4 regions of the Peribacillus sp. SRI_006 genome follow, and region 3 is predicted to be linked to each of the others. Evidence: predicted binding sites of a transcription regulator. Region 3 holds the regulator's gene; each other region holds the start of a gene.

Region 1 (7,779 bases), on a different contig from region 3:
AAAAATCCAAATGAAAAAATATAAAAATTATGCCCCACCTTATACAATTGGGGGATATCTCCCCACCCTGTTTAAACCATCTGAGTATTGCTGTACACTGATAGTCAATTCCTCACAACAAACTTCTTACTTACGGAATAAGCTAAATTTATTTAATTTGTTATAATTTAGCCCCTACTCTAGATGAGTAAGGGCTCAGACTATTGAAAACGTATAAATAAAAAAGGCGAACTTCTCAGTTCACCTTTCAATCTACTTTTTCTTCTTTAATTTCCTACTGACTGTTTTTACGATCTTCACAATAATAAATACCACTACAACAAGAATAATGATATCAATTATACCATTTACTATATTAATACTGTGCAATGTCTTCCACTCCTTAAAATACGTATTTATTAAATGTACCAGTTTTAGTTTTAATAGCAACTTGTACATACGCATCGGTATATGTGTATACGACTGCTAATCCAGTATATTTAACTGTTTTATCCATACTAAATTCTTCTTTGTTAATGAATGATGCTATACACGGTGGATAATTGTTTTCGTGCGCATTGAATAAGTTCCTATTTACTTTAATTTTCTAATTCTATCAACTCTGTGGATAATCTTATTCTCTATCTTGAATCACAACTCTAAAGGAACCAAAAGTTTGTTGACTCTCATAATTATCAGCATTTACTTCATAAGGAAATGGGAAGGCGATGAGTTGGAAATTATTTTCTCCTTCAACGTCGGGTAGATTAAAATCAAAAAGATGTCTAGTTTCTGGTGGAACAGTGGTATATAAGACGTCTGTGTTATCTCTAACTGCCACTTGTTCCCAATCTTTTAAAGCTATGATTGCATATCTGATCTCAGCATTTGTCTCATTTCCGGCAGAGAACTTAAGTTCCTTGCCTTCTTTTTCAGTCATAATTGATTGCAACTTTTCCTGACTATTTGTGATAGATATATTTTCATTGAATCCATCCTTTACAATAGCATCAGGTTTTACTTGCATTACTTTTTTTGCATCTTTCCCGCTGTCAGCTTTGTTGATGGAATACCGCATACTTAAAACTTGTTCTAAAATCCCTGCCCTATTTAGGTCGAGCTCCTTCAATTTATACTCTGGCTTTTGAACGATTACAAAAGTCAATTCACTGGAATCGGAACGAATGGGAACAGAAATTTTGAAGTTTCTGGAGGTGTTAGGTTTCGCATCAAAGAAAAATTTATTTACTTCCTGCCCCTTATTTTCAGCTTTGAAATTTACTTGTTTATAATCTTCAAAAATAAGTAAAGCATACTTTCTGTCCTCATCAATGTCATTGTCTACTGAGGCAACAACTGTCACTTCATTGTTTTTACTATTAAGTGCACTTCCTTCATCGATAAGTTTACCATTCAAATCTTTCAAACCATACCCAACCGAACCATACTCAGCTGCATTCGTTTCTTTGCTTTCTTTTTCAATATCATCATTATTAGACGTGTTTAATCTTAATTCTTTAGGTGGAGATGAAGCATAAAACCAGTAAAAAACCCCAAGCAATATCAAAACAGATAATGCAACTATGTAGTATTTTTTCATAAAACCAATCTTCCCCTAATTAAAAGAGATATGCAATGAGCATATCTCTTCATTATTTTTCTACTACCAATTACCAATAGGCCTTTGTTTGACCATTAACAGTATTACTGTAGTTGATTTTGTTGTCCCAGTTGGCCGGACTGTTGCTGACCTTGTTGGTTCCCCATGTGTTTTCAAACTCTTCAACCTGGTATTCATCAAGGACAGGTTTTTTATTTAAGAAATAATCAACCTCACGTATTTTTTTATTTAGAGCTTTATGTTCTGGCATAATTAATGCTGCTTGCCATTTAACGAGCCCTCGATCACGAATTGTCCCCATCAGAATAAATCCTCCTTTACATCCATTAATTACGAACTAATATTCCTATAAAAGACAGAAAAAAATCACTCCATATACTAGGCTTCATTTACCTATTTATATATAAATATATCAATTGACCTTATACAAATGTGTTTCTTTTCGTACCAATATGAGATTTAATATGGATTATTTCCGACAATTCATTTACTTTTTATAAATAATTTAGGAAAATTATTGTAAAATGTTATTATTCTGGTACAATTATTACGGTTGGAAAATATTACATATGCTCAACTACTCAATTCGAGTAAGGGTAAACAGGGGGAAATGAAGTTGAAAAAATTAGTTACATCAATGGCGTTAGGATTGCTTTTAGCGTTTCCTACAATAAGCCATGCAGAAGAGGCGCCTTCGGCACCAAAACATACCGAAGAAGAAATCCAACAAGGTATTGAAGATATGGAAAATGCCTTTGAACAAAATGAACTAGAAGTGAATCTATCTGATGACGAAGGCGTTGAAAAAGTCGTTACGGATGAAAGTGGACAAGAAATTGGCACAATGGGTATCGAAGTAGTAGACAATAAGGACGACAATTTAATTCCAGATCGTTCTGAACTATTTACTCCTTTTGCAACAACAGTTCCAAAAGGGACAACTAAAACTTTTAAAGTATACTGGTATGCAGCTACTGTGAATTACTGGTACTATAATGATGTAACTGTTGTTAAATCAACTGGTTTGGGGCAAATCAAATCTGTATATGATGAAGATTACCTTGTTATTCCTCCTGGTCATGTATCTAGTGATTCTTTGAAGATCGTTAGAAAAAACGAAACTGCATCTAAGCCAGCAGAATCTAGATACACATTAACTTTTGATGCTCCAATCGGGAAAAAATTGTGGATCAATGGTAAAGTGAAAAACGGAAAGTTTTCTACAGGTTTTAACTAATTTACAAAGGAATGGTATATATGAATAACATCTTATTTCCTGCATTAATTGCCGTAATTCTAGTCGCTGTGGTCATTCTATTGGTTAAGCTTTTAAAAAAAACCAAGTCCTAAAACTAAAGGTTAACCGTTTTAAAAAGAATCAGTTTAAATTGGCTGATTCTTTTTAATATTATAGAGTTCATACCTTTTCATTTTTGTGAGTCTCTCTACTTAAGATAAACTAAATACAATAGAGTTAGTGAGGTTTTATTTAGGTAAACATTAAAAAAATGCCCCTACTCTATTAAAAGTAAGGGCATTTGATTATACAGCAAACAATTTAGTGAAAGTTGCCTTACCGGCCTTGTTATCTGCAGATATCTTTTTAGCTTTCTGGAATTTAGATAATGCTGACTCAGTACCTTTTCCGAATATAGAATCAAGTGAGCCAGGGTTATATCCTTCCAAATAAAGTGCAGCCTGTAGAATCCATGTAAGATTGCCTTTCGCACCTTTTTCTACCGTAAAGATGGCATCCTTAGTTTTCACTCCCCATTTACCATCCACAACAAGCTTTTTATTGAATTGTTTATTGAGTTCCGTTTGTAACGCTTTGATTACTGCAGCTTGAGTTTTAGGGCCATTAAATCCATCCACATTAAGACCAGCTTTATAACGGCTATTTAAGGTTTTTTGAATCGACCTAACCACTTCATCACTACTGTTTGAAGATTCGTCATCCTCTTTTATATCTGGTCGTACAATAACCTCTTTAGCATTTCAAAAATTGATTTTCTGCCCTATTTTTAATTTAGTTGGATCGATACCAGGATTTGCTTTTATTAAATCTTCAACTTGAACCCCACCTGTTCCATCCTTATGTGCAATGCTCCATAAAGTATCGCCTTCTTGGATTGTATAAACATCAGGAGCCAGTTCTGGTTTGGATGGATTTTTTGAACCTTTCCAATCAAAAGCATCTCTACAGTTATACTGACAACATGCTTTCCAACTATAACCTGGCATTTCATTATGGGCTTTATCATACTTACCAAAACCATCTTTAACAAGTGAAGCGTGTAACTCTGCAATACTTGCAAGGGTAGCTTCGTCCATAGTGTCATATCGATAATCGCCAGCAACACAGATTCCAAGCGAGAACTGATTGCTGTTTCCAACATGGTAGGTCCTTTGTCTAATATCATTTGCATATACAATTCTAGCCCTCTTACCATTTGGGGTATTAATGAGATTCTTAGGCTCGATAATAAATGTATATCCACCTCCAGTCCACCCCACGTGTTTACATGGTGATCCGCGAAGCTTTCAGCATTAGATCCACCCAAACTTTTTTGTTAATGAATGATGCCATACCGGTAAGTGATTGTTTTAGTGCGCATTGAATATATGCCTTTTGACTTTGATTTGCCAATTCTATCGATTATTTGTGGAAGATAAAGTTCATTTACTTACTTTATACGGATGATAGCTGATTCAGTAGGATTATCTTATACAACATTCCCCTATTTCAACTAAGTCTTAAGCAAAAGAAAAAATACACCCTGTAATCTCCTCTTAAATTCGATATTCACATCATAAGTTGTAAATAAGATACGCCTTTAAAATTTTTGAAACAACTCACCACCCCATACCTCCTTCATAATCTGTAACTAGGCACATTTATGAGGGGGACGAATCATGGAGATGGAATTAACGGCACTCCATTGGATTTATGTTGTTTTTATTGCATTGATAATCGGGTTTATGGTAAAACGTCGTGATACTACCCTCATCTGCATAATTGGGATTTTCCTTTTGGCTTTAGTGGCTACAGGCAGTTTAGCCTCTTCCATAAGCGGGATATTCAACAGCTTCATTTTCGCAATCACAGAATTAATGTCAACGATTTTAATCATTTCCATCATCGTTGCCATGAGTACGGTTTTGACGAAGTCGGGCATTAATGATGTCATGATTGCACCATTTGCGAAATTCATTAAGAACCCTACACTTGCTTTTTGGGTAATTGGAATCGTCATGATGGTGATATCCTGGTTTTTCTGGCCATCACCTGCCGTTGCCTTACTTGGGGCAGTCCTGCTCCCAGTTGCCTTACGGGCTGGTTTACCTGCACTTGGGGTGGCGATGGCGATGAACCTTTTTGGTCACGGAATCGCATTATCAGGGGATTTCATCATTCAGGCTGCTCCTAAACTAACGGGCGATGCGGCTTCGATACCAGTCGGTGATGTCATCGCTGCGAGCATACCCCTTGTCATTACGATGGGGGTTGTCACCACCCTCTCCGCCTTTATCCTTTTAAAGCGGGATATGAAGCTTGGAAGAATCAAGGCGGATAATGAGGGATTTGTCCAAGATCAAACAATGAGTGAAAATCTGCTTACACTGGGACAAAAGAAATTTTTTGCCATCTTCATTCCGATCGCCTTTCTGTTGGATGTTGTGGCATTGTCGATTTTGAAGTTGCAAGGCGGGGATGCCACGGCGTTGGTTGGCGGTACAGCCGTTTTCATTTTGCTGATTTTATCCCTTGTCGCACATAAGCAGCAAGGGCTTGAAAAATCAACGGGCTATTTGATTCAGGGTTTTCAATTTGGCTTCAAAGTATTCGGACCCGTCATTCCGATCGCCGCATTCTTTTATTTAGGTGATTCTGGATTCAATCAGATCATCGGTGACTACTTACCGAAAACATCCCTCGGCATCGTCAATGACCTCGGTGCCGCATTGGCCGCCTCCGTTCCTTTAACGAAAGAAATAGCCGCCGTCACATTAACCGGCATCGGTGCCATCACCGGCTTGGATGGATCGGGCTTCTCAGGCATTTCTTTAGCGGGCTCTGTCGCTAAACTCTTTGGCACGGCAATCGGAGGAGGAACCGCCACCTTGACTGCACTCGGGCAAATAACAGCGATTTGGGTTGGCGGAGGTACCCTCATTCCATGGGCACTGATTCCGGCAGCTGCCATATGTAATGTCAGTCCCTTTGAACTTGCCCGCCGGAATCTGCTTCCGGTAACCATTGGTTTAGCAGTGACTACAATAGTAGCAATGTTTCTCATTTAATCGAATTGCGCCGATTTGTTTGGACTCCTAAAAGGAGGTTCGATTGTTTTTTACTTTTTTATAAGGATGGACCCATCATTGATTGAAGAAATTAGCGACATTCCTGCCGAATAACTGGCTAGCCGGGACCCCACAGGCGCTTCCGTCGAGGAAGCTTAGCAGACAGTCGGCCGTGGGAGTGGATTTCTGAAAATAACTGGAGCTTTATAAATTTGTCTACAGTAAAAAGGACTGAAATAAATCAGTCCTTTTTTAGATGAAGATTGGGTTTCATGGTATCCAAGCGGATACTTACATTAGAGCAGGTTTTGGTGCAAGGCAGTCAGTCCGCTCTCTTAAATCAAGACTCCACAACGACTATTGAGTACATACTCTTGAATGATTTTTAAAACGATATCCTGGTTTTGCTTTATATAGAAATGATCACCCTTTAATATATGCAAGCCTTCAATATGTTCAATGTATTCATTCCAGCTTTCGATACTTTCCTTCGTCACGGTATCATTCGATCCCAATAGCAAAACGGCTTTGTTTCCCACCTTTTTATCGCGTTTTTTTTCATGGTGATAGTTGGATAATACATTCAAGTCGGACTGGATTATCGGAAGGAATATATTCATGAAATCTTCCGTTTCCAGGAGTTCCTTGTTTGTTCCCCCGATTTTTTCAAGCGATTGTTTTAAATGTTTTGTATTAGAGCAATCGATTTGGTCTACTTTATATTCTGGGGATGACTTACTTGAAATGAATAAATGTTCAACTTTATTATCATCTCTTTCTTCTAATTTTGCCGCAATTTCATAGGCTACGATCGCACCCATGCTATGTCCAAACAAAGAGATGTTTTCCAGTGAATTCATTTGATGTTTCGTTTCCATTTCCTTCAATAATATATCCGTCAAATCCGTCATATGTTCACATAATGGTTCACTATATTTACTGCCATGTCCAGGGTATTCCAGCGGAATAACCTCTATCACGTCATCCTCAAATTTCCATTCTCTATAAAAAGATGCACTTCCCCCAGCATAAGGGAAACAAAAAAGTGTTTTCTTCAGTCCTTCCATCCCCCTTCTCTTACAATCCATTATTTCAACATGTACTTCATAAAGCTTTCAACATACCTTGAATCGATTTCCGGCATTTTCATTGATAGCAGTTCCATTTCCTTCTTGGTTTTTCCTTGCAGGATTTCCGACTCTTTTAATTTTGTTGATTCATCTATTAACTGGGACAAAGCACTTAATGAATGAATCTCGTTAGATTGTGTCTTTTCTTTTAAAGATTGTAACCACTCTTCCAAATCCATATTGGAGTAAGGTATTTCATTTTTTTCGAAGAAGGAGGTCACGAATTCACTTGAAACTCTCTGATCATTGAACATATGATAGATTCCGAGCTTCTGATTCTCTTTCAATCTTGATATTTTGTAAATAAACTCACTTACAAAATCGACTGGCATCAATTCGAAATGAATTTCCTCTTTAAATGGCAATATCCTTTGTTCAATAAATGATTCAAAAACCTTGTACAACATATCCTTCTCGTTCCAAACCCCATTTGAATTAGATGAAATCCTGCCTAATCGGAAAATATCGATTGTCAGTCCAAGTTCCCTTGCTTGAAGAAGCAATTTCTCGGCAACCCATTTGGACTGGCTGTATCCGATCATTAAATCGGGGGAATAAACCAATTCGTCTTCCTCGTCCCATTTCCTTTCTCCGGTCAAGACAGAAAGCGTTGATGCATAATAAATGTTTTTACGATTGCATGATGAAGCAAACTTAATGACTTCCACTACACCATCCACATTCGATATTTTTGATTTGCTATACGGCTCGAAGAAATTCGTTTCAGCACCGACATGATACACG
Region 2 (7,779 bases), on a different contig from region 3:
TTGTAAAAGAAATATCCGGATCGATGAACATCTTCATCAGCACATCACAATGTGCATCAAAAATCTCCAATGTAATCCCCCTTCCTGTACTTTTTTATGATTATATATACCATTATAAGGCGACACGGGCCTTTCGTCATTTGGAAGTCACGACAAAAAAGTGCCTGCTCGCCATCCGACAAACAGGACACCCAAACTTGCAATTATCTTGGTTCAATGATTAGTTTTATTGCCGTTCTCTCTTCGCCATCAATAAGTATATCTGTAAAGGCAGGAATACAAATCAAGTCAACTCCACTAGGTGCGACAAACCCTCTTGCGATTGCTACTGCCTTGACGGCTTGATTTAACGCACCTGCACCGATTGCTTGAATTTCGGCTGCTCCTCTTTCCCTGAGCACTCCCGCTAGTGCGCCTGCTACAGAATTAGGATTAGATTTTGCTGAAACTTTTAATATTTCCATTCCTAGTCCTCCTTGTTTTCCCTGCCGATTCTAACTTGGCTAAATAGTTATAACACTTTCCACTGCTACTATATTCATCAAGTAAAACTTGTATGACAAAGAAAACCGGGATTGTACACCATTTATTAAAGAATGGAAAAACGGATGGCAGTTTGACTGTCCATCCGTTCGAATCAATGGTAAAAGGGATGATCTTCGTTAATCAGAATCCTTTCTATCTTCTTTGCCTTGCCAGTTTTCTCATCAATTTCAAGGAGAACCCCGCTTAATAGGGTACGTCCCTCTTTTGGGACTTCGAAACGAACTGGAAGGCTGGTCAGGAACCGATGGATGACTGCCTCTCTTTCCATACCAAGGATGGCATCATATGGTCCTGTCATGCCTACATCTGATATGTAAGCGGTGCCTGCAGGTAATATACGGTTATCTGCTGTCTGGACGTGTGTGTGTGTACCAACGACTGCTGTAACCTTACCATCCAGGAACCAACCCATGGCTTGCTTTTCACTTGTCGCTTCACCATGAAAATCGACAAAGATGATCGGTGTCTTTTTTCGAGCCTCCGCCACTAGTTCTTCCGCCTTTTTGAACGGACAATCCAAATCCGGCATGAACGTTCTCGCTTGCAAATTGATGACCGCTATTTCATGCTGGTTAAATTTTAAAAATTTCATACCTTCTCCGGGTACCCCGTCTGGAAAGTTTGCTGGACGGACAAGATATTTCGCTTCATCAATAAAGTTGAAAATATCACGATTATCCCATGTATGGTTTCCCATGGTCACTGCCTGCGCTCCCCACTCTAAAAAACTGCGGTAAATCTTTTCTGTAATCCCCCGGCCACTTGCTGCATTCTCGCCATTGATGACCGTGATATGCGGACGATACTTTTCTTTTAACTTAGGAAGGTATTCTTGGATCATGTCACGACCTGGAGATCCCACTACATCCCCTATAAATAGCAATTTCATTGTAAAACCCTTTCTGGATTCACCTGATTATATGAATTATTCAAGTATGTATTGTAACATAATTGGGGGTAATTATAAGAATTATGCTTAACGATTCATATCGGAAAAAGAAAAAACGAAGTGGTTTGCACCACTTCGTCTTTCACTAACAATTATTTGGCATATTCGACTGCTCTTGTTTCACGGATGACCGTGACTTTTATATGACCTGGGTAATCGAGCTCTTCTTCAATCCTTTTCCGGATATCACGTGCGAGTCGATGTGCCGAAAGGTCATCGATTTGTTCTGGTTTCACTAGAATCCGCACTTCTCGTCCGGCTTGAATCGCAAAAGATTTCTCCACTCCATCATAGGACTCGGAAATTTCCTCAAGTTTTTCAAGTCTTCTAATGTAATTTTCAAGCGTTTCACTTCTTGCTCCCGGTCTTGCAGCTGATAATGCATCAGCGGCAGCCACAAGCACTGAAATGATGGAAGTTGGTTCCGTATCGCCATGATGTGAAGCGATGCTGTTAATGACAGTTGGATGCTCTTTATATTTGGTGGCTAATTCAACGCCAATTTCAACGTGACTGCCTTCCACTTCATGATCTATCGCTTTCCCAATATCATGCAATAAACCTGCACGGCGGGCAAGAACTTCATCCTCACCGAGCTCAGCGGCCAGTAAACCTGAAAGCTGGGCCACTTCAATTGAATGTTTAAGTACGTTTTGCCCATAACTGGTACGGAATTTCAAACGTCCTAGTATTTTGATGAGATCTGGATGGAGACCGTGAACTCCAACTTCAAAAGTAGTCTGTTCACCAATTTCACGAATATGTTCATCTACCTCACGTCTTGCTTTGTCAACCATTTCTTCAATACGAGCCGGATGGATCCGTCCGTCCTGAACAAGTTTCTCAAGAGCCAAGCGTGCCGTTTCCCGTCTAATTGGATCGAATCCAGATAAAATGACAGCTTCAGGAGTATCATCAATAATAAGGTCAATACCTGTTAGCGTTTCTAACGTCCGGATATTTCGTCCTTCACGTCCGATTATCCGTCCTTTCATTTCATCGTTTGGAAGATTTACTACAGAAACGGTGGTCTCTGCAACATGATCAGCCGCACAACGCTGAATGGCAAGAGAAAGGACTTCTTTTGCTTTTTTATCAGCTTCTTCTTTGGCACGGGTATCACTTTCTTTAATCATAAGCGCTACATCGTGAGCAAGCTCGTTTTCCATTCGGTCTATAATGATTGCTTTAGCCTCTTCACGAGTTAAACCGGAAACACGTTCAAGCTCTGTTTGCTGCTTACGAACCATCTCTTCCACTTTGCTTTCCATCTCTTCAATATGCTGTTGTCTTTGGTTTAGAGAATCTTCTTTTTTCTCCAAAAGGCTCTCACGTTTGTCTAACGTTTCATCCTTACGGTCCAGATTCTCTTCTCTTTGCAATAACCGATTTTCTTGTTTTTGTAATTCGTTCCTTCTTTCACGGGCTTCCCGATCCGAATCGGCACGAACTTTATGAATTTCATCTTTTGCTTCCAACAAGGCTTCTTTCTTAAGTGCTTCCGCTTCACGTTTTGCATCCTCAAGGATGTGTTCTGCAGAGCCCTTTGCCCCTGCTATTCTACTCTCAAATTTTGATTTGTGAATAAAATAACCAACAACTGCACCGACGATTAGGCCAAGCAAAGTGAAGATGATTGTCATGGGTTCCATCGTTTCACCTCCCCTTGCTATGAACTTTTTACATAAAATGTTGAACTGTCGGCAAGTACATTGCACATAAATTCAATATACAGCACTTAATTTTCAAAATTTTAGTTTGAAAAATTGTAAAATATACATATTAATTGTATAGTTGAGAATTTTTATTGTCAAGCGTTTGTCCCTTATGTATCAATGTTTATTCAAGTTTTCTTAATATCAACCATCATAATGTACAGCATTCATTGTGGAAGCAGTCTGTAAATCTGATTATAATGCCATTTAATCCACTGAAAATTTCGCATTTTTCTTAAAATATACATAAAAGGCCTAAGCGAATAAGCTTAGGCCTTTTCAAATATCATTAATCAAGCAATTCAAAATGCTCTTCTGTTTCATTTTCTTCTGGTGGTAATTCATGCTCCCCATCAAGATTATAGTGATCTCTAATTTTCTGAGAAATTTCCTGAGCGATGTCCTGATTTTCTTTCAGGAAAAGCTTCGCATTTTCACGGCCTTGTCCGACACGCTCTTCATTGTATGAATACCATGAGCCGCTTTTAAGGACGATATCAAGGTCTGCACCCATATCGATGATTTCACCTTCCTGTGAAATCCCTTGACCATACATGATGTCAACTTCTGCTTGGCGGAATGGTGGAGCAACTTTGTTTTTTACAACTTTGATTTTCGTTTTATTACCCACGATTTCATTACCTTGTTTTAATTGCTCCGCACGGCGCACTTCCAGACGAACAGTTGAATAGAACTTCAATGCCCGGCCTCCCGGAGTCGTTTCTGGATTCCCAAACATAACACCGATTTTTTCACGGACTTGGTTAATGAAAATGGCAATGGTATTTGATTTATTAATGGAACCAGACAGTTTTCTAAGTGCCTGAGACATCATCCGGGCTTGGAGACCCATATGGGAATCTCCCATTTCGCCTTCGATTTCAGCTTTTGGTACAAGTGCCGCCACCGAGTCAATGACAATGATATCTACCGCTCCGCTTCGAACTAACGCTTCAGCGATCTCTAGGGCTTGTTCACCCGTATCAGGCTGTGAAAGCAGTAACTCATCGATATTCACACCAAGTTTTTCTGAATATGCTGGATCTAAAGCATGCTCGGCATCAATGAATGCAGCCGTCCCGCCAGTCTTTTGTACCTCTGCAATGGCATGTAATGCTACAGTCGTTTTACCGGAGCTTTCAGGTCCATATATCTCAATGACCCGGCCTCTTGGATATCCGCCTACTCCCAACGCTACGTCCAATGCTAAAGAACCGCTTGAGATCGTTGAAATCCTACGATCAGTCTGTTCCCCAAGTTTCATAATCGAACCTTTACCAAATTGTTTCTCAATTTGTTTTAACGCCATATCTAAAGCCGCTTGACGATCACTCACTTAATTTCCTCCTCTATATTCAACTAATCGGCTGTCCGATTAAAGGTGTACTTACGTTAGCAATTATTCGAGTTCAAGGTTTGTACCCTGTCTCAAAACCTATCTTTACTATATACTCTTTTTACTATTTTGCCAAGCAAAAAGTCGAACATTCATTCGTTTTTTTCTTTCGGGATATTCTTTGTAAAAAAGCGTTTTAGCTTAAGGAAATTTCCATTTCGCTTCACTTACTCCCTAAAAAATACATTTTTATTGAATTAACTTTTTTCTTTTTTCCCTATTTTTCAAGAAACAAACTTCTAAAACCAAATAAAAAGCAGAGCTGTATTAAAGCTCTGCTTATGGCGTTTATAAATCCCTTAATAGGTAATGACAGCCGTATTTCACACTCCGAATACGGTTTTGCGCCCTGCTACCGGAAAGATTCAACTCCTTGAAATGAGTGTTTCCATCGCGATAGGAAATGCCAATAAATACTGTACCAACAGGCTTGCCTTCTTGTTCATCCGGCCCTGCAACACCCGTAAAACTTATGCCTACATCCGCATCGAGCTTACTCCGGACATTAGAGGCCATTTCCATTGCACACTCACCGCTGACCACCCCATACTCAGATATGGTATCATCACTGACGCCGAGGACATTGGACTTCGCATCATTCGTATAGCAGACCATTCCGCCCTTAAAGACTTTACCGGCGCCCGGGATGGTTGTCAGCTGTTCTTGGAACATCCCCCCGGTCAAGCTTTCAGCTGCCGCGATTGAAAGCTTGCGGACCGTTAATTCTTTTACAAGTTCCTTTATTAGCGAAGTATTATCACTTCCATAATGGAACTTGCCGACCCTGCCAAGAATTTCTTTTTCCGTTTCTAAAATAAGTTCTTCGCATTTTTCTTTGGAAGGGCCTTTGGCGGTGATCCTTAACGTCACTTCCCCTTCGGCTGCCAGCGGAGCGATTGTCGGATTCGTTTGATTGACAAGGAGATCTTCAATCACCGTTTCCAGTTCGGCTTCACCTATACCGTAGAACCGTAAAACCTTGGAATCAATCCGTTCATGCTTTTCCAATTTATTCATGATCTTTTCATAACCATAACTTAAAAACATCGGCTCCATTTCACTTGGTGGACCAGGCAGAAGCATATATGTAATCCCGGATTTGGACAAAACCATTCCTGGGGCCATGCCATGATCGTTTGCCAACACTTCACTGCCTTCTAAGACAAGGGCCTGCTTTTTGTTGTTTTCCGTCATCGGCCGTTCCCGTTTTTGGAAGTAAGCTTCAATGGATTGCAAAGCTTCATCATTAAAAACGAGCTTTTTCCCGATATGGCGAGCAATCGTTTCTTTCGTTAAGTCATCTTTGGTAGGACCAAGCCCACCGGTAAAAACAATCAAGTTCGCCCTCGATTCAGCGACTTCTATAGCTTGATGTAATCGACGGTCGTTATCCCCGACCACAGTATGGTAAAAAACGTTGATCCCCATTTCCGCAAACTGCTGCGATAAGAATCTTCCATTAGTGTTATTGATTTGACCTAAAAGAAGCTCTGAGCCCACTGCAATGATTTCTGCATCCATCTTTTCAAAACCACCATTCGTTTTTACTTTGAATTAACAAACACTTCTTTGTTTTTTATAAAATAATCCAAACCTGACCAGATTGTAAAGATTAATGCAATCCATAATGCGATATTGGCAAATGGAAGTGAAATGAGGGCAAATGGAAGGTTATGCAGCAATAAAGCCGAAATAGAAACAATTTGTGCCCATGTTTTAATTTTACCTAGCTGGTTCGCTGCAACCACTTCCCCTGTACCCGCTAACACCAAACGCAATCCAGTGACTGCAAACTCGCGACTTATGATCACGATGGCAATCCAAGATTGACCGTACATTAAATCCAGATCAACCAAAACGATTAAGGCAGCCGAAACAAGAAGTTTATCTGCCAATGGATCTAAAAATTTCCCTAAATCAGTAATCATATTATATTTTCTGGCAAAATGGCCATCGATCCAATCCGTAGTGGAAGCGATTATAAAGAGGATGGCTCCAGCCAGGTGTGCCACTGGCAAACTGTATTCTCCCCAAGTCAGAGTCCCCCATGAAAAAGGAACGAGCATGATGATTAAAAATACTGGTATTAAACAGATTCTTGCTACTGTAATCTTATTAGGCAGATTCAAAACTTTTACCTCCAAAATTTACGCCTGCCATTCGGGCCTGCGTCTTAGATCTAAAATAATGCTTATATGTATAATTTAACTCAAAATCCAATCTTATATGCCGAGTGGACCATTCCCCGCCGCCTTACCATTAAATAGAGCAAAAATAGTCATCTATAAGATGACTATTCGGCTTTCGTAAATTGTATCGTAACCAATTGCGTATTCACTTCAGTCGGTGAAATGGAATACTCCAGCTTCTCATCATTCACATAAATCTCTGTTTCATATGCCCTGCCTATATTGATGACAGCTTCTTTTTCATTGGTGAAATCAATTTCTTGGCTTTTATCCTTTTCGATAGTGCCTTGGAAAAGTAATTTACCTTCACCATTTTTTATGCCGACCCATGGTGAGCCTTTGGAGGTCACCTTTAATTTAAAAGTATCGGTATTTTTTAATTCATACGTACTATTTTTACCGCTGGAACTTGTGACGGCAAGATTTTGCTCTTTCTCTTCATCTTTGACTGCTGTATCATCTTCATTCTTCTTTTCAGATGAATCTGATTTTTCTTCATTCTGTTTTTGGTCTGCATTCTCTTCTTCTTTGTTAAACTCTTCACTTTTATTGTAACCCACGGCATCGCTTTGTTTCGCGTCCTTTTTGTCCTCGTTATCCGGATTACTCATATAGTTCAATACCAGAACCCAAATCAATACGGCCGCACCAATGACTAAAACCGCAGCCAAGATCTTCGGTAACAATTCCACTACCTTTGAATCTCCTGCCGGAATGGTTTTCCGGGATTGGACCCGTGAAAGCTGTTCTGGCAATTCCTCACTATAGACCGATGGTATTTCACTCTTATATTGTTCGAAAATCTCTTCTGAATCCAGTCCGACCGCTTCACAATATTGCTTTATGAATGCCCGTACATAGAACTTTCCTGGCATCATACTGTAATTTCCCTCTTCAATGCCAATGAGGTAACGCTTTTGGATCTTCGTTAATTCCTGCAAATCTTCTAGGCTAAGACCTTTGGCTTCCCTAGCTTCCTTTAAT
Region 3 (7,779 bases):
ATACAATACCCGCTACCGAAAAGTCCCCCATTTAGACAAATTTTCTTTCTTTTATCGGTTTTAACCAACCGTATTTTTCATGTTCAAAATCAATGGCCAGAAAACTCGCTTCATATTTTCGAATACTTTCAAAGAAAGCCGTTTCCGCTTCATAGTCTCCTTCAGCTTCAAGAGTAATGGAATCATTCTGAATGATTAAAACGGCTTTACTTGATCCGTTTGTTTTTTCTAAATAGTATTTTCCATTTTGAGTCCAATAATTCATCTTTTTTTGCAAACGTTGTTCAATAGCTAACTGCAACTGGATAATCGGGACTTTTTTGGTGACATATTCGATTTGTTTTTGCAAAATACTCTTTAGTCTGCCCCTTGCTTGAATATATTCCAAAAACAAATTGAAAAATAGCTTTTCTCTTCCATAATAATGATGGGCAAATTCATCTTCGATTAAATAAATTTGATAGGTTCTCATCAGCCAATGCCTCCTAGCTTTCCTATTTTGGTACGAAACATCTAACCACCAGCACCCTGTCCAATATTTTCCACTATTGATGACTTTCCCCTTTAACTGACACATTTAAACGAAATTTATTTATTCTCATTATATATTGACAAACAAAAAAGATATGTTGTTTGCTGGAGAAATTTTCTTCTTTTTTTGTCGAATGGAAGATTTCCTTTAGTATAGAAGCACATTCAATATATAATAGGACTCTTTTGATAAAAAAACTGACACCAATCTAGTTGGTGTCAGTTCCGCATTATTGTTATTTAAGCATTTCTTTAACAAGAGCAACTACATTTTCTACAGTGAAACCGAATTCCTCCATGATTTTACCGCCTGGTGCAGAAGCTCCAAAATGATTGATGGCCAATATTTCACCCTCATCACCTGCATAACGATCCCAGCCAAACGGTGAAGCCACTTCGATAGCTAAACGTTTTTTCACTGCCGGATTGATTACGCTTTGTTTATATTCTTTTGATTGAGTTTCAAATCGGTCCCATGATGGCATGCTGATTACCGCAACATCAATTCCTTCGTTCGCTAAAGCTTCCTGTGCTTTCACAGCCAAGTTCACTTCGGAACCAGTCGCAAGAAGTAATGCATCGGCTACTTCTTTCTTAGAAGCAGAGATGATGTAAGCACCTTTTGAAACACCTTCATACGCAGTTTCGGAAGTGCCTTTTATTGTTGGCAATCCTTGACGAGTCAGTACAAGAGCAGTTGGTTTATTTGTAGACTCCATAGCCACTTTCCAGGCTGCTGCCGTTTCATTGCCATCAGCTGGACGGATTACCCCTAGGTTAGGCATTGCACGCAATGATGCTAATTGTTCGATTGGCTCATGAGTCGGTCCGTCTTCCCCTACAGCAATGCTGTCATGGGTGAACACATAATTAACAGGCAGTCCCATCAGCGCTGCCATTCTTATGGCAGGACGTAGATAATCAGAGAATACGAAGAATGTTCCTCCATATACTTTTAAGCCACCATGAAGTGCCATTCCATTTAAAGCCGCACCCATAGCGAATTCACGTACACCGAACCATATATTACGGCCACTGTAATTACCAGGTAATAGATCTGTCTCACCTTTGATGGCAGTATTATTAGACCCGGCTAAATCCGCAGAACCCCCAATGAAGCTAGGGACCTTTTTGGCGATCGCATTCAGTACTTCCCCACTTGAAGCACGGGAAGCTAATGTCTTACCTTCTTCATAGACTGGAATTTCCTGATCCCATTCAGCAGGCAGTTCACCTTTAATTGCAAGCTCTAATTGCTGTGCTAACTCAGGATGTGCTTCTTTGTAATTTTTAAATAATTCATTCCAAGCTTCTTCTTTTTGAGCTCCTGCATCAACAACAGCTTCATTGAAGTGTGAATACACTTCTTCAGGTACATGGAAGTCCTTTTCGAATGTCCATTTGTATGCTTCTTTTGTCAATTTAAGCTCATCTGCACCAAGCGGAGCGCCGTGAACGGCAGATTTACCTGAACGATTTGGTGAACCGTAACCGATAACCGTTTTCACTTCGATTAATGTTGGGCGTGCTTCGTCGGTTTTCGCTTCTTCAATCGCTTTAGCAATTTCCTGAAGATCATTGCCATCCTCAACGCGGATATATTGCCATCCATAAGATTTGAACCGGTCTGCTACGCTTTCACTAAATGATTGACTTAAGTCGCCGTCAAGGGAAATATCATTAGAATCATATAAAACAACAAGTCTTCCCAGTTGTAGATGTCCAGCTAATGAAGCGGCTTCTGCAGAAACACCTTCCATTAAATCTCCATCCCCACAAATGCTATATGTATAATGATCGACCACATTATAAGAATCGCGGTTATAGCTTTCTGCCAAGTGACGTTCTGCCATTGCCATTCCGACTGCCATTGCGATACCTTGTCCAAGCGGCCCGGTAGTTGCATCCACACCAGCCGTATGTCCGAATTCAGGATGTCCTGGAGTTTTACTGCCCCATTGACGGAAGCTTTTCAAATCATCGATAGATAAGCCATAGCCTGATAAATGAAGAAGGCTGTATAACAGCATGGAACCATGTCCAGCTGAAAGAACAAAGCGATCTCTATTAAACCAATCTGGATTTTTCGGGTTATGGTTCATATATTCGGTCCATAGTTTATACGCCATTGGCGCTGCACCCATTGGCATACCTGGATGGCCGGAATTAGCCTTTTCAATTGCATCAATTGATAATGTACGAATCGTATTGATAGAAAGTGCATCTAATTTATCTAACATATTGTAAAAACATCCCTTCCTGTAATGTACCTCTTTATATTATAGTGACAAGCATAATATCACAACTAAAATCACTATTTAATGCCCCAATATTACAATTTTCTAGGAATAAGAAGTCACCTATTTAGATTAAACTAAATAGGAGAATACATACATGAATGCACTCTCTTTTTACTCCAAAATGCCAAAGAATCCTCAAATGGAATATTCCATCAGAAGAATCCAAGCATTAATGTAAATTTCGTTTTTCTTTTATATTTTTTATCTTTTGAGGAGTGACGTCATTACCCTCTGGATCCACGACTTTCACATGCTCCAACGTGTCGGACATGGATTTTCTGAATGTTTCCAAATACTCACTTCTCAATTGGGTTTGCTCTTTCGCTTCAACTTCCGTCAAGCCTTCCCCCTTTGCCTTTTTAGAAAGTTCATTTATACGGGCTATTTTTTCTTTTGATAACATAATTTCGCTCCTTCATAATCTGCGGATATTGTCATGGTATTAAAAAAAAAGCGAAATTACAAGTTCTATGATTTACTTTCCTTTGTATTCATTTGATGTTCGAGAAAACGCCTGTTCACAGTAGCCTTAGATACATTGTATCCAAAGCCCCTTAATGTGGCTGCGATTTCCGAGAATGTTAACCCATTGGCACGCAGTTTAATAATTTCTTCAATAGGAATCTCCATACGATCCCTTCCAGTGGAATTCCTTTGATTCTGAAGATTTTTTTGAGGACGGTACCCTTTTTCAACGGCTCTCATCATTCCGCGCTTTATTTTAAGATTATGTAGTTTCCTTTGATATTCTTCTACAATGCCCACTATCTGAATGACCATGGCATCCGAATCCGATAACTCCAGCTCTCCATCGTGTGAGAGAGTATAAATTTTCACATCTTCTTTAAGGATGACATGGAAAAGGGCTATTTTGGCATTCCCTCTTCCCAGTCTTGTTTCATCCTGGATTAAAAGCACTTCAGCTTCTTTGGTTTTAAATAGTTCGAGCATGTCAAAAATGCCATCCCGATTCAACTCATAACCACTTGCCTGTTCTTTTATAATGGAGACAACTTCCACATCCATCTTTTCAGCCAATTTGACTAATTCATCTTCCTGCCTTGCCAATGATGTTTCCTGTGACTCTTTTTCGGTGCTGACCCTACAATAGATTACCGCCTTCATAATACCCTACCTTTACTACTTACTGCTCACTGGCCAAATTCTGGACAAGTTCTTCCCCTTTAACCGGTATGACAATGACTTGTCCAGGCTTTATCGAATCCGCACTGACTCCATTATTCTCTTCTATCCAACCAATGAATTCTTTTTTTGTCAAATTTGATTCTTCATATTCTTCGGCAATTCCCCATAGGGTGTCACCCTCGCCTACTTCTATAGAAAGGAAATCCTTTTTTTGATCATTGTTCAATGTACAAGAGAATAAAATTGAAAAGATGAATACTGATCCCGCTAATAGAATCGTATAAATATAATTTTTGTATAATTTTTTCATAATAATCCCTCCAAAGCGAATGTTCGTTCGTATGTTATGATCAAATTATAATACGAACGTTTGTTTCAGTCAACAACAAATTCGAACTTATGTTTGTATAGAGATGGGGGCCATGCTATAATGTAGCAAAGAACATTGGGGAAGAGGTGCACAAATGACAAAACTATCAAAACGGCAGCAAGATATTCTTGATTTCATTAAAGAAGAGGTCCGCCAAAAAGGGTATCCGCCTTCCGTACGGGAGATTGGCGAAGCAGTGGGACTTGCATCAAGTTCAACAGTACACGGACATTTATCCCGCCTGGAAAGTAAAGGCCTTATTAGACGTGACCCAACCAAGCCAAGGGCCATTGAAATAATGAATTTGGAGGAAGCGAACAATATTCCCAAAGTCAATGTCGTGAACGTGCCGTTACTTGGAAAAGTAACAGCGGGCATGCCGATAACGGCCATTGAGAACATTGAAGAATACTTTCCGCTTCCCGAAAGCATGGTTCCACATGATGACCATGTATTCATGCTGGAAATCATGGGTGAAAGTATGATAGAAGCAGGAATTCATGATGGAGATTATGTCATCGTGAAACAACAAAGCAGTGCCAATAATGGAGATATCGTCGTGGCGATGACGGAAGATGATGAAGCCACTGTAAAACGATTCTTTAAGGAACCGGATTACATAAGGCTTCAGCCTGAGAACTCAAATATGGAACCAATTATTTTACGAGATGTTTCGATACTTGGAAAAGTAATAGGCTTATATAGGCAAATACACTAAAAGCGCTTCCCGCGCTTTTTTTGTTTGTTTAATTTATGTCCAGAATTCTCTCTATATGCATATGGAAGAGTAGATATTGAAATATTTTTTTATAGAATCTAGTTTCATGCGAATTTAAACATCCTTTATAAGGGATGAAAGTTACTATCGCCTTTCTCGTAATATGATACTTTGGAAAAAGCTCATTGAAATAAAAAAGAGAGGATTTAAAATCCCCATTTTAATAAGGTTTAGATCGACCAAGTCATTCCACTGTTGAATATGCACTTGTTGACAACCATTTGCAGGTGCAGGGAAAAAAATACATATATTTATTTTCCCCTGATAACAAACTTCCAACCATATCCATCAGAGACCCGTTGAATTAATACTTCAATAAGTAATTACGACCTGGCTGTTTCCATTGGCTGAATTACCATCTCCCTAGTTACCCGTACCATCAAAATAATGCCTCCTCAACTAAGAGAAGGCATTTCGTTATTTCTCAATATAGACCGAACGAATCAGCGTCCGGGTTCTTTCAGTACCATCCACATTTTTTTCCTTAACATCTATTGTTACATTATAAACACCTGACTTAGGTACTTCCGGAAGGGTGCCAGTAAAATTTTCAGTATCCATTGCCTTAATTGAGTTTTTTTCACTAATTTCATTACCGGTTTCATCTATCAGATGAACCAAAAATGTTGTACTGATTGGTCTTTTTTTATCATTCATTGGATTCTTTATTAAAAATTTTGCATCTTTTTGCTTAACTTTACCGGCCATACTTAATGTAATGGGATTCTTTTCGTTAAATTGTGCTGTGAACAGGAAGGCGTCTTTTGGCGATTTAGTCTTCATTCGTACTTTCCAGTCACCAATTTCAAGGTTATTTCTGTAGAATGATTGGATGGTTGCACCATTAAAAAAGGAAGTTTCATTTTTGGCTGAATGAACGTTTAAGGAAGGTGAATACTTTTTATTAGATGGAGAAATCAATTCAACCTCGACATCATTTGAGGCTGTATATATGCTTATATTACCTGGGGCAGCTTCATTTACATGGAAGCTTTGTTCGACCCAGACATTTTGTTTCAGGACATCACCCAGAACGGTTTGAGCGAGTGCTGTTGTAATGACATCATCTTCAACTCGTTCTTTATAATTGACATGATATGCAGGAATCCCAGCTGTGGATGTGCTTTTTAAATAGGGTTCAATTCTTGAAAATACAGCTGAGCCAACTCGAATATTGTCGTGATCAAAGTTGGGATCTGTAAATAAATGTGTTGCATAGGGTATTTTTGTACTCCATACATTCACCAGTCCATCATTTTCCCCATATGATGATAAATATTGTCCCCCCATTGATAAGGCTGATAGTACCGGGCCTCTGTTCATACCTGCCACAGTGAAATACAAGTTTTTACGAGAGTTGATATGGTTATCCGTGACAGAACGAAATTCAGCCATTTTACCAACTTGTAAAGAATAAGTTCCCTCATCTTTTTGACCTAATAAGGAACCAAGCCAGCCCGCATACCAGCTATAAGCCAAATCAGCTAAGTGAGAACCATGATGTGGGGAGGCTAAAGTGATCACCCTTCCAACATATTGATGTGCTCCATAGTGGACTAGAGCCGCTTGGGTGTCTGGGCCCCCTTTGCTGTGAGCTATAATATTTACTTTTTTGCCCCCGAAATGGTTACTGATTTCTGAAAGCATTTGAGCTAAAAGCCTTCCATTGGCATATTGGCTCACTGACCCATTTCCAGCTGAATCATGAAGCTGAACAAAAACCGTTTGGTAGCCAGCTTCATACGCTTTGGTATACATATCATTGACACCATGATATTCCGTTTCGCCATACCAGCTGGTTGAACTGCCGTTTTTCCCTTGAACAAACACGATCGGTGGTTTGTTTGTATCAAGATTGGGAGGGATACTTCCAAGAAACCAATCCCCTGGACTGAAAGTTTCGGAGGGCGGTTTCAATTTTCCTGCTGAGGAAATGTCTGGCTTTGCCATAAATAATATGGTTAGAATGAGGACTAGAAAAACGACATAATTGATTACATTCCTTTTCAAGGGTTATCTCCTCCAATATCATCTGGAATTTTTTTGAACTCATCCAATTACCAATGCCCAGCTTCCAAAGCCTTCATTAGTATATAATTGTACTTTTGAATACCATTACCTGCTATCTTCATAAAGATGGGAGAAAAAAACTAGAAGAAGTTTCATTGATAATAGAGAAAAAGTATGAAGATTTGCCTTCCATACTTTTTTGTATGTGGTCTTTTTCATTTTATGAAGACGTGCATTGGGGAAAACGGACTGCTGCCAATTCACGAAAATAGAGAACAAGCCCTTATCCTGCATAGGATAAGGGCTTGTTCATCCAGATTAACTTTTCCTTCGAATTTGCCATTGTCCATTTGCTCCTATTCATGGTGTTCAGAAGTCCGCCCTATACATGAAGTAAATAATTTTCTTTAACAGCAATTGGCTGTCATTATTGGAATCTCAGTTCCAATCGTATATTTGCACAAGAAGATTGGATTTGTACACCTTTTACTCCATACACGTATTTTACAAATGTTCTAATGTCAGCAGCTCCTATGCAACTTCAAAAGTATTATTTTCCCTTTCCTCTTTGTTCCCCCCTTTCCATCGTTACTTGAATCTTGTCCTATGGAAGTCAGGATTGTATGGATTCAAATGGCCACTCT
Region 4 (7,779 bases), on a different contig from region 3:
TTAGAGGAGCTAGCAAAAGACATTAATGAGATGGAACCGCCTAAGAAAAATGGTTTCCCGGGTCTTACACTCGCTTATAATGCTAAATCAATTGAAGAAGTGGATGAAATGATCAACAGGGCTGAAAATGCTGGGGGAACAATCGAGAAATCACCTCAGCATGTTTTTTGGGGAGGATACAGCGGATATTTTTCAGATCCCGATGGTTACTATTGGGAGGTTGCGTATTCGAAGGACTGGAGTTTCGATGAAAATGATATGCTGACTATAAAGTAACGCTCACTTCAGAAGATTTACCCCTTTATAAGGCGTATGGATCATAAAAAGGGCTGTTGCCTGCCACTGCTGCAGGAGTGGCCAGGCAACAGCCGATCATCATCATGAGGCTTACTGCGAAACTACATATTTGGCCAGTTCTTTACTTATTTGATTGCCCATCCGCTTCGATTGCTCAGTCGCTTCTTGTACACAGGCAATGAATGCTTCTTCCACTTGATGTGCTTGAAGTGCTTTCAGACCTGCTTCAGTCGTTCCGCCTGGTGAAGTTACTTCCTTTCTTAGTACTGCAGGCGTTTTAGGTGATTTCTGTAACATATCGGCCGCACCCATCAGTGTCTGGAGAATCAATTGCTTAGCGGTTTCGGAATCGAGACCTATTTTTTCTGCTGATTTTTCCAATGCCTCGACCAAGTAATAAATATAAGCCGGACCGCTGCCAGATAAGCCTGTTACCGCATCTAGCTGGGTTTCTTCGACAACTGCCACTGTACCTACCGTTTCAAAAAGGGTAATCGCCGTTTGTAATTGCGCTTCTTTCGTATGACAGTTAGCCGCAAGGGCCGTTGCTGATTTCCCTACAGCTGCCGATGTATTAGGCATGGCACGGACAATCGAGAACCGTTTGTTGGCGATACCTTCCAAGCTTGTTGTATGGACCCCGGCCACAACGGAAATGAACAGCATTTCTTCACGAATATATTCTTTTATTGATTGCATTGTTTCTAAAATATCTTTCGGTTTCACCGCCAGCACGACAAGGTTGGCATCCTGTACTAATAGCTGCAGCGATCTTGTTGCCGTTACACCATATTGGTTCTTTAAATAATCGAACCGATCATCATTTGATTTATTTGTTACAAAAATATTTTCTGGTTCAATTACCTGTTGGGTCACCAGCCCCGAAATGATTGCTTCTGCCATCGATCCAGCTCCGATAAATGCGATTTTCTTCATATTTCCCGCTCCTTTTTCTTTTGAATTTTCGGCCATTTTATGAAGGTTGTTTTCACATACTTTGTTGCTATTTACCAGGTAGTGAGTTGTGGTTGATTTCCCTTCCAGATGCTCGCTTTCCTTGGGGCGGGCGGTGAGCCTCCTCGGCGTAAACGCCTGTGGGGTCTCACCTGTCCCGCTGCTCCCGCAGGAGTCTCGCACTTCCGCTCCAATCAACCTTAAATAGTTTCGTTTAAAAACAACAATCTTTACGAAAAGAGCCTTTATGAAAAACAAAAAGACCCCTCATCCAATAAAGGACGAAAGGTCTAGCTTCCGTGGTACCACCTTTGTTCAACTTTTCCATAATAAATACAGAAAAGCTGCACTTGATTCCTCTAACGCGGGAATTACGTCAGGTTTTCCTGAAGGCTCATAAGGTAGGTTCAATAATGAGGGGGCGATGAAGCCTTTCAGCACATTCCGAGCTTCACTCTCTTTACGCCATCATAAATTTACTTGGCCTTAATCAATGCCACGCCGTCTTTAATTACTTGTGATTATGAAGGATATATCAGTACTCTGTCAATGATAATATATGCATGGACGATAAAAAGTAGACATGAATTATGTGAAAATAATGACAGTGATTTAAAATACATGTAAAATGTTAATTATACATGATAGCTATACTTAGAATCCTGTTTAGCGTATAGAAAGATTTATATAAATATAATTTTCTAAGGTGGAAAAGATTATGGCGAATTGGAATGGAGATATTGCGAAAATTGCTTTGCCCACGCCGTTTGCAGTGGGTGATGTGAATGTTTATGTCGTTAAAGGGGATGCTTTAACATTAATCGATACTGGTGTGAAAACCAAACGTTCAAAGGAAGCCTTGACTAACGGTCTTGGGGATTTAGGTCTGAAACTGACTGATATCGAACAAATCATTTTAACCCATCATCATCCCGATCATGCTGGTGCACTCGATTTCTTTGAAAAGGATATCCCGGTTTATGGACACAAAAATAATCAGCGCTGGCTGACTATCAGTGATGAGTTCCTTGAAACCCATAATCGTTTTTTCCTTGATTATGCCTCAAAGTTCGGAGTGGCAGAAGAGCTGAAAAATAAACTGACCCATAACCGCGACGAAATCCGTTTCCTTAGTGAACGGAAGCTGCATGGATATTTAGCTGAGGGGGATGAGCTCCCTGGTCTTCCAGGCTGGAAAGTGATTGAGACTCCGGGGCATGCGCAAAGCCATTTATCTTTTTATCGGGAAAGTGACGGGGTCATGATCGCTGGCGATCACTTGCTTGCCAAGATTTCACCTAACCCATTAATGGAACCACCTTTACTCCCTGGAGGCATGAGGCCTCGTCCGTTACTGCAATATAATGCATCACTTCAAAAATTATTGGATTTCCCCATATCCACTGTTTACTCAGGACATGGATCTGAAGTGGCAGGAGATGCAGTTGCAGACTTGATTCAATATAGATTCGATCGGCAGCATAATCGTGCCATGCAGGTGAAAAGCATGCTTCAAGATAAGCCTTTATCTGTCTTTGAAGTGTGTCAGCAGTTGTTTCCGAAAGTATACCTTCAGGAAGTGGGCCTCACACTTTCGGAAACGGTCGGTCAGCTGGACTATTTAGAAGACTTGGGTGAAGTCCAAACAGAAATCCAATCAGGGGTCATTCTGTATTCAATCGCTTAATGTTCGAAGGAGGCCGCTTTTTTTGAATAAGTTACAAGGTAAAGTTATTGTTATTACCGGTGCTTCCGGAGGGATTGGCAAGGAAGTTGCCATTCAAAGTGCAAAACAGGGAGGCCGTCTCGTCCTCTTGGCCAGAAGCATGGATAAATTACTGCTGCTAAAGAATGAACTGATCACCCAATATGGGATTGATGCATATGCCTATAAGCTTGATGTTGCAGACACTGATCAGGTGACAAATGTTTTTAATGATATCCATGAGCAAATAGGTGAAGTGGATGTGTTGGTCAACAATGCTGGTTTCGGCACGTTTAAAGAAGCGCAGGATACGGAATTAAATGAAACGAAAGCAATGTTTGCTGTCAACGTCATTGGCTTAATGGCCTGCACAAAGCTGGTTCTGCCGTATATGAAGCAGAGAAAATCGGGGCATATCATCAATATCGCTTCACAGGCCGGTAAAATAGCCACTCCTAAATCAACATTGTACTCTTCTACCAAGTTCGCAGTTCTTGGCTATTCAAACGCACTTCGGCTCGAAGTGATGGAAGATCATGTTTTTGTGACCACAGTCAATCCTGGCCCTATAGAAACGAATTTCTTTAACATTGCGGATGAATCAGGTACATACTTAAAGAACGTTGAAAAATTCATGCTTAAGCCTGGAGATGTCGCTGCTAAAATCGTAGCGGCGATGCTGACCAACAAGAGGGAAATCAATCTCCCTGGCTGGATGAATTTAGCTGGGAAATGGTATAACATGTTTCCGAAGATCACCGAAACTTTAGGAAAAAAAGCATTTTTTAAAAAGTAGGCTAGTCTTTCGATTCCAGATGAAAATTGGTCGTAAAGGGGAATGTCGATGACATTCCCCTTTTGAATTAAGCGAAGTTATCATATGAATGGTAACTATTTCATGGGGAATCCGTCTATTTCTATTAGGAGGGATTTTCATGAAGATGATTGTAAACCTTTATATATGTTTATTCGTCGCCTTTATACTGGGCAGCTGTCAATCCCCCGATTGGAACATGGATGAATCCATTGATAAAGGGGAAGAAGGTTTCATTACGGATCTTGACGATAAGAGGATTTTGATTAAAGGGACGTACTATAAGGTGACCAATGATACATATATTCAAGATCAACATGGTAATGACCTTGATTATTCCGAACTGGAAATTGGGATGAAAGTGAAACCATGGCACCGGGGCGGGGTGAAGAAATCATTTCCTGGGAAAGCGGAAGCGGAATTGATTCTTGTTTTGACGGATGAAAACAGCTTAGCCGAACAAAGGGCGGTCATTGCTGCCCTCGATCATGTCAGCAAAGCGGAAAGTCAGCGATTCATGGTTCTCGAAGTCGTCCATTTACCCTCAGAGCATGTTTATAATATCGAAATGATGAATCGTTCCAACTTGGATTCTTCATTCATTGTGACTGTTGAGGATGTAACGGAAGAAATATTATATATAAAATAAAACAACCGGACTGAATCACTTTGAATTCTGTCCGGTTGTTTTATTTTATAAAGTTTTCGCACCTAAATATTTTGGTTTCCAATAAGAATTATCCATATCCGTGATGGTTATTCCTTTAGAAGACGTAGCACTAATGAATTGGCCATTTCCGATATAGATCCCAACATGGGATACTCCTGTTCTTCCAGAAGAAGTATCAAAGAATACAAGATCACCCTTAGCTGGTGAAGATACTTTTAAACCTGTATTGGAATAGAGCAAGGATGTTGTACGCGGTAAGGTAATTCCTTGAGATTTCTGGAATACATAATAGACGAAGCCTGAGCAGTCAAATCCAGTCGGTGTTGTTCCGCCCCATTTGTAGGGTTTGCCTATTAAGGTTTTTGCATAGCTGATCAAGCTAGTATTATTGACTTTATAAACACCAAGCGCATTAAATGTGCCTCGGCCGGCAATTCCGTCGGCAGTCAACCCTTTGGCTTTTTGGAATTTTTTTACTGCTGATACAGAATAGGTGCCGTAATATGTAGTCAGTGAACCTGAATATGTGAAATAACCTTTGGTTTTTAATAGTTGTTGTAGTTGTTTGACATCACTATGTGTCATTCCGGGTCTGAGGGTTTGGTCTCCAATATTGGCAAAGGCTTGCAGTGGGGTTAGCATCATGGCAGATGCAACAGCAGCTGAAGCGATCCATTTCTTCATAATTTTCATTTCCTCTCTATCTATCTCTCTATTATTTCTTAACAATATTATCCTACAATACCATTATGACAAATAGACATAATTTTGGTTACAGTTTCATTACAAAAAATGAGCATTAAGACTGGCTTCCAAGTAGACGAAAGTCTGTTGAAAAGGGTGGAGGAATTTTAAAAAATCGAGCATATGGACCTACTTAAAATTATTCAAGCTACCAATTAATCTTTTTTAAAAAAACAATCTGGATACTCAGTTTAAATTTGGTATTTTATCCATTTTTAGTATCCATTATATTTTTCAAGGAAATTACAATAAAAAGTAGAAATTTGTATGAAAACTTCCATTGAATAAGAACGTATATTCGGTTAAAGTTATGAATATAATAAAGCGAACGTATATTCTTGTTAGGGTGAAGAAATGATGGATTATGGGACGATGCCGAAACAATCAATTATGTGTATCGATATGAAAAGTTTTTATGCAAGCTGTTCAGCGGTCATGCTTGGTCTGGACCCGCTTGATTGTTATTTGGCGGTGGTTGGTGATTTGGAGAGGACAGGGAGCATTGTGCTCGCGGCTTCTCCAAAGATGAAGAAGGAATTTGGCATCAAGACAGGTTCGCGGATGTTTGAGATCCCGAATGACCCGAGGATTGTCGTCGTTGAACCTAAAATGGCTACTTATTTAAGGGTTTCGACGGAAATCACCCGCTTGTTCAACCGTTATGTGCCAAAAGAAGCGATTCACGTATATAGTGTGGACGAAAGTTTTGTGAAAGTCGATGGTGCTGCTTCTTTATGGGGAGATGCCCGCATGATAGCTGAAAAGATAAAAGATGAAATTGAACGGGAATTACAGCTCCCCTGTGCCATTGGAATTGGACCGAATATGCTCATGGCAAAACTTTGCCTTGATTTGGAAGCCAAACATAAAGGGATTGCGGAATGGAAGTATGAGGATGTGCCAAGCAAACTTTGGCCGATTTCCCCGCTTCGTGAAATGTGGGGGATCGGCAGGCGCGTAGAAAAAACCCTTCATGGAATGGGTATATTTACGGTTGGGCAGCTTGCCAATTATGATCTTGAATTACTTGAAGCGAAGTTTGGAATTATGGGCAATCAGCTTTACCACCATGCCTGGGGAATAGATTTATCCGATATGGGGGCAGCGATCATCGAAGGGCAGGTCAGCTTCGGAAAAAGTCAAATCCTGCTGCGGGATTATAAGGATGAGCATGAGGTAAAGCAGGTCATGCTGGAAATTTGCGAAGAAGTTGGAAGAAGGGCACGCACCCATCGTAAGGCAGGAAGAACGGTGAGCCTAGGCATTGGTTACAGCAAGGATGAGTTTGGCGGAGGTTTCCATCGTTCGCGTTCGATTAACGAACCGACCAACATCACGATGGAGTTATATAAAGTTTGCCTGGAGCTTTTCCATGAGAACTATAAGCAAAAAACGGTTCGAAGCATAGAGGTCAGACTCTCGAATATTGTGGATGATAATGAAATGCAGTTGACTCTATTTGATGCTTCGCGCTGGAAGAAGCGGGAATTGAGTTACACGGTTGATCGAATCCGCCACAAATATGGAGCCAAATCGTTATTGCGTGCCGTTTCGTATACAGAAGCAGGTACAGCCGTATACCGAAGCAAGCTGCTTGGTGGGCATAAGGCGTAAGGCGTAAGGCGTAAGGCTGACTTTGAAAGGAGGGAAAAGAAATGATTCGTGATCGCGGCCGTATCAAATGGACATCGATGATGTTGCCGGAACATGTGAAGATGCTCCGTGATTGGGCGGTGGAGGATGGCTATGAAACGAAGCGCATCCTGGATGAGCAGCAACTGGAAGAAATGAATGCGGTAATGGGGGAAGCGATGGAGGAAAGAAAGGATGTCACGATTGCTCATTATGAAGGAAACCGGTATCAGCTGTTAATCGGCAGGATCCATTATTATAATGAGCTCACCCAAAAGCTTCATATCGTTGACCGGTTTGAGCAGGCTCACTATATCAGGCTTTCCGATATAGCGGATGTAAGGATAATGGAATGATGAGCGGAAGGGCTGTTCCCCAAGGGACAGCCTTTTAAAACGGCATCGTGATGAAAGGTATCACGGAGGAGTATGAGAATCGGCATTTGTTAGCACCGTCAATGAAGAAAGTGATTTTCGTGTCGGCTGACGCTTGCAAAGGAGGCAGTTTCTTTAACAGAAACGTTTTTATCGTTTATAATGGGGGAATGCAAAGACATCGGGAGGCAGCAATCATGTATATTGAATGGACGGAAACAGCGGCTGGGAAAATAGCCGGTAAGGTACAGGGACAAGAAGGATATTTACAGTTGAAATATGATACTGATGGCTGCGGCTGCGTGGTAAGTGGTGTGACGGCGCTATGGTGGGTCAACGAACCTGAAGAAGGTACCGAAAAAGTGGAAACGAACGGAATTCCGCTATATGTTGAGAAATCAAAAATGATTTTTCTTGATGAAGTCATGAAAATAGACTTTGTTCCGGAAGCGAACAGCTTTCAATTAAAAAGTCCGAATCAAATCTTAAATCCGAGGATGAGCTTTTTTAATAAAGTCTAACTAAAGCAAAAGAGGGGATCGTGGACTGGTATTATCCCCTTCAGGTAGACAGAGAAAAAAGAGAACAT

What was found. Region 3 encodes LexA, which represses DNA repair genes until DNA is damaged. Its sites were predicted from a motif close to CGAACATATGTTCG; they were not measured.
Region 1: the regulator LexA is predicted to act here: its motif matches at 1,934-1,947, upstream of AC2YHV_RS05570 (YolD-like family protein).
Region 2: the regulator LexA is predicted to act here: its motif matches at 4,692-4,705, upstream of recA (recombinase RecA).
Region 4: the regulator LexA is predicted to act here: its motif matches at 5,472-5,485, upstream of AC2YHV_RS02325 (Y-family DNA polymerase).

What each region holds. Positions count from the first base shown of each region.
Region 1 covers NZ_JBYCZT010000003.1:282,265-290,043, reverse strand. Annotated here, with positions in the region: gene AC2YHV_RS05575 (hypothetical protein) at 614-1,579, opposite strand; gene AC2YHV_RS05570 (YolD-like family protein) at 1,650-1,901, opposite strand; gene AC2YHV_RS05565 (hypothetical protein) at 2,217-2,837, shown strand; gene AC2YHV_RS05560 (peptidoglycan-binding domain-containing protein) at 3,143-3,529, opposite strand; gene AC2YHV_RS05555 (LysM peptidoglycan-binding domain-containing protein) at 3,599-4,117, opposite strand; gene AC2YHV_RS05550 (hypothetical protein) at 4,517-5,905, shown strand; gene AC2YHV_RS05545 (thioesterase II family protein) at 6,241-6,972, opposite strand; gene AC2YHV_RS05540 (non-ribosomal peptide synthetase) at 6,993-7,779, opposite strand, start outside.
Region 2 covers NZ_JBYCZT010000013.1:88,634-96,412, reverse strand. Annotated here, with positions in the region: gene AC2YHV_RS19450 (dipeptidase) at 1-70, opposite strand, end outside; gene spoVS (stage V sporulation protein SpoVS) at 204-464, opposite strand; gene AC2YHV_RS19440 (TIGR00282 family metallophosphoesterase) at 638-1,435, opposite strand; gene rny (ribonuclease Y) at 1,588-3,147, opposite strand; gene recA (recombinase RecA) at 3,500-4,546, opposite strand; gene AC2YHV_RS19425 (competence/damage-inducible protein A) at 4,895-6,127, opposite strand; gene pgsA (CDP-diacylglycerol--glycerol-3-phosphate 3-phosphatidyltransferase) at 6,151-6,735, opposite strand; gene AC2YHV_RS19415 (helix-turn-helix domain-containing protein) at 6,900-7,779, opposite strand, start outside.
Region 3 covers NZ_JBYCZT010000016.1:29,062-36,840, forward strand. Annotated here, with positions in the region: gene sirA (sporulation inhibitor of replication protein SirA) at 32-472, opposite strand; gene tkt (transketolase) at 768-2,771, opposite strand; gene AC2YHV_RS21670 (DUF896 domain-containing protein) at 3,001-3,234, opposite strand; gene AC2YHV_RS21675 (YneB family resolvase-like protein) at 3,300-3,956, opposite strand; gene yneA (cell division suppressor protein YneA) at 3,976-4,287, opposite strand; gene lexA (transcriptional repressor LexA) at 4,442-5,065, shown strand; gene AC2YHV_RS21690 (esterase/lipase family protein) at 5,543-7,075, opposite strand.
Region 4 covers NZ_JBYCZT010000001.1:468,236-476,014, forward strand. Annotated here, with positions in the region: gene AC2YHV_RS02295 (VOC family protein) at 1-276, shown strand, start outside; gene proC (pyrroline-5-carboxylate reductase) at 388-1,509, opposite strand; gene AC2YHV_RS02305 (MBL fold metallo-hydrolase) at 1,970-2,938, shown strand; gene AC2YHV_RS02310 (SDR family NAD(P)-dependent oxidoreductase) at 2,961-3,752, shown strand; gene AC2YHV_RS02315 (hypothetical protein) at 3,892-4,419, shown strand; gene AC2YHV_RS02320 (C40 family peptidase) at 4,465-5,124, opposite strand; gene AC2YHV_RS02325 (Y-family DNA polymerase) at 5,539-6,798, shown strand; gene AC2YHV_RS02330 (YolD-like family protein) at 6,840-7,172, shown strand; gene AC2YHV_RS02335 (iron-sulfur cluster biosynthesis family protein) at 7,388-7,711, shown strand.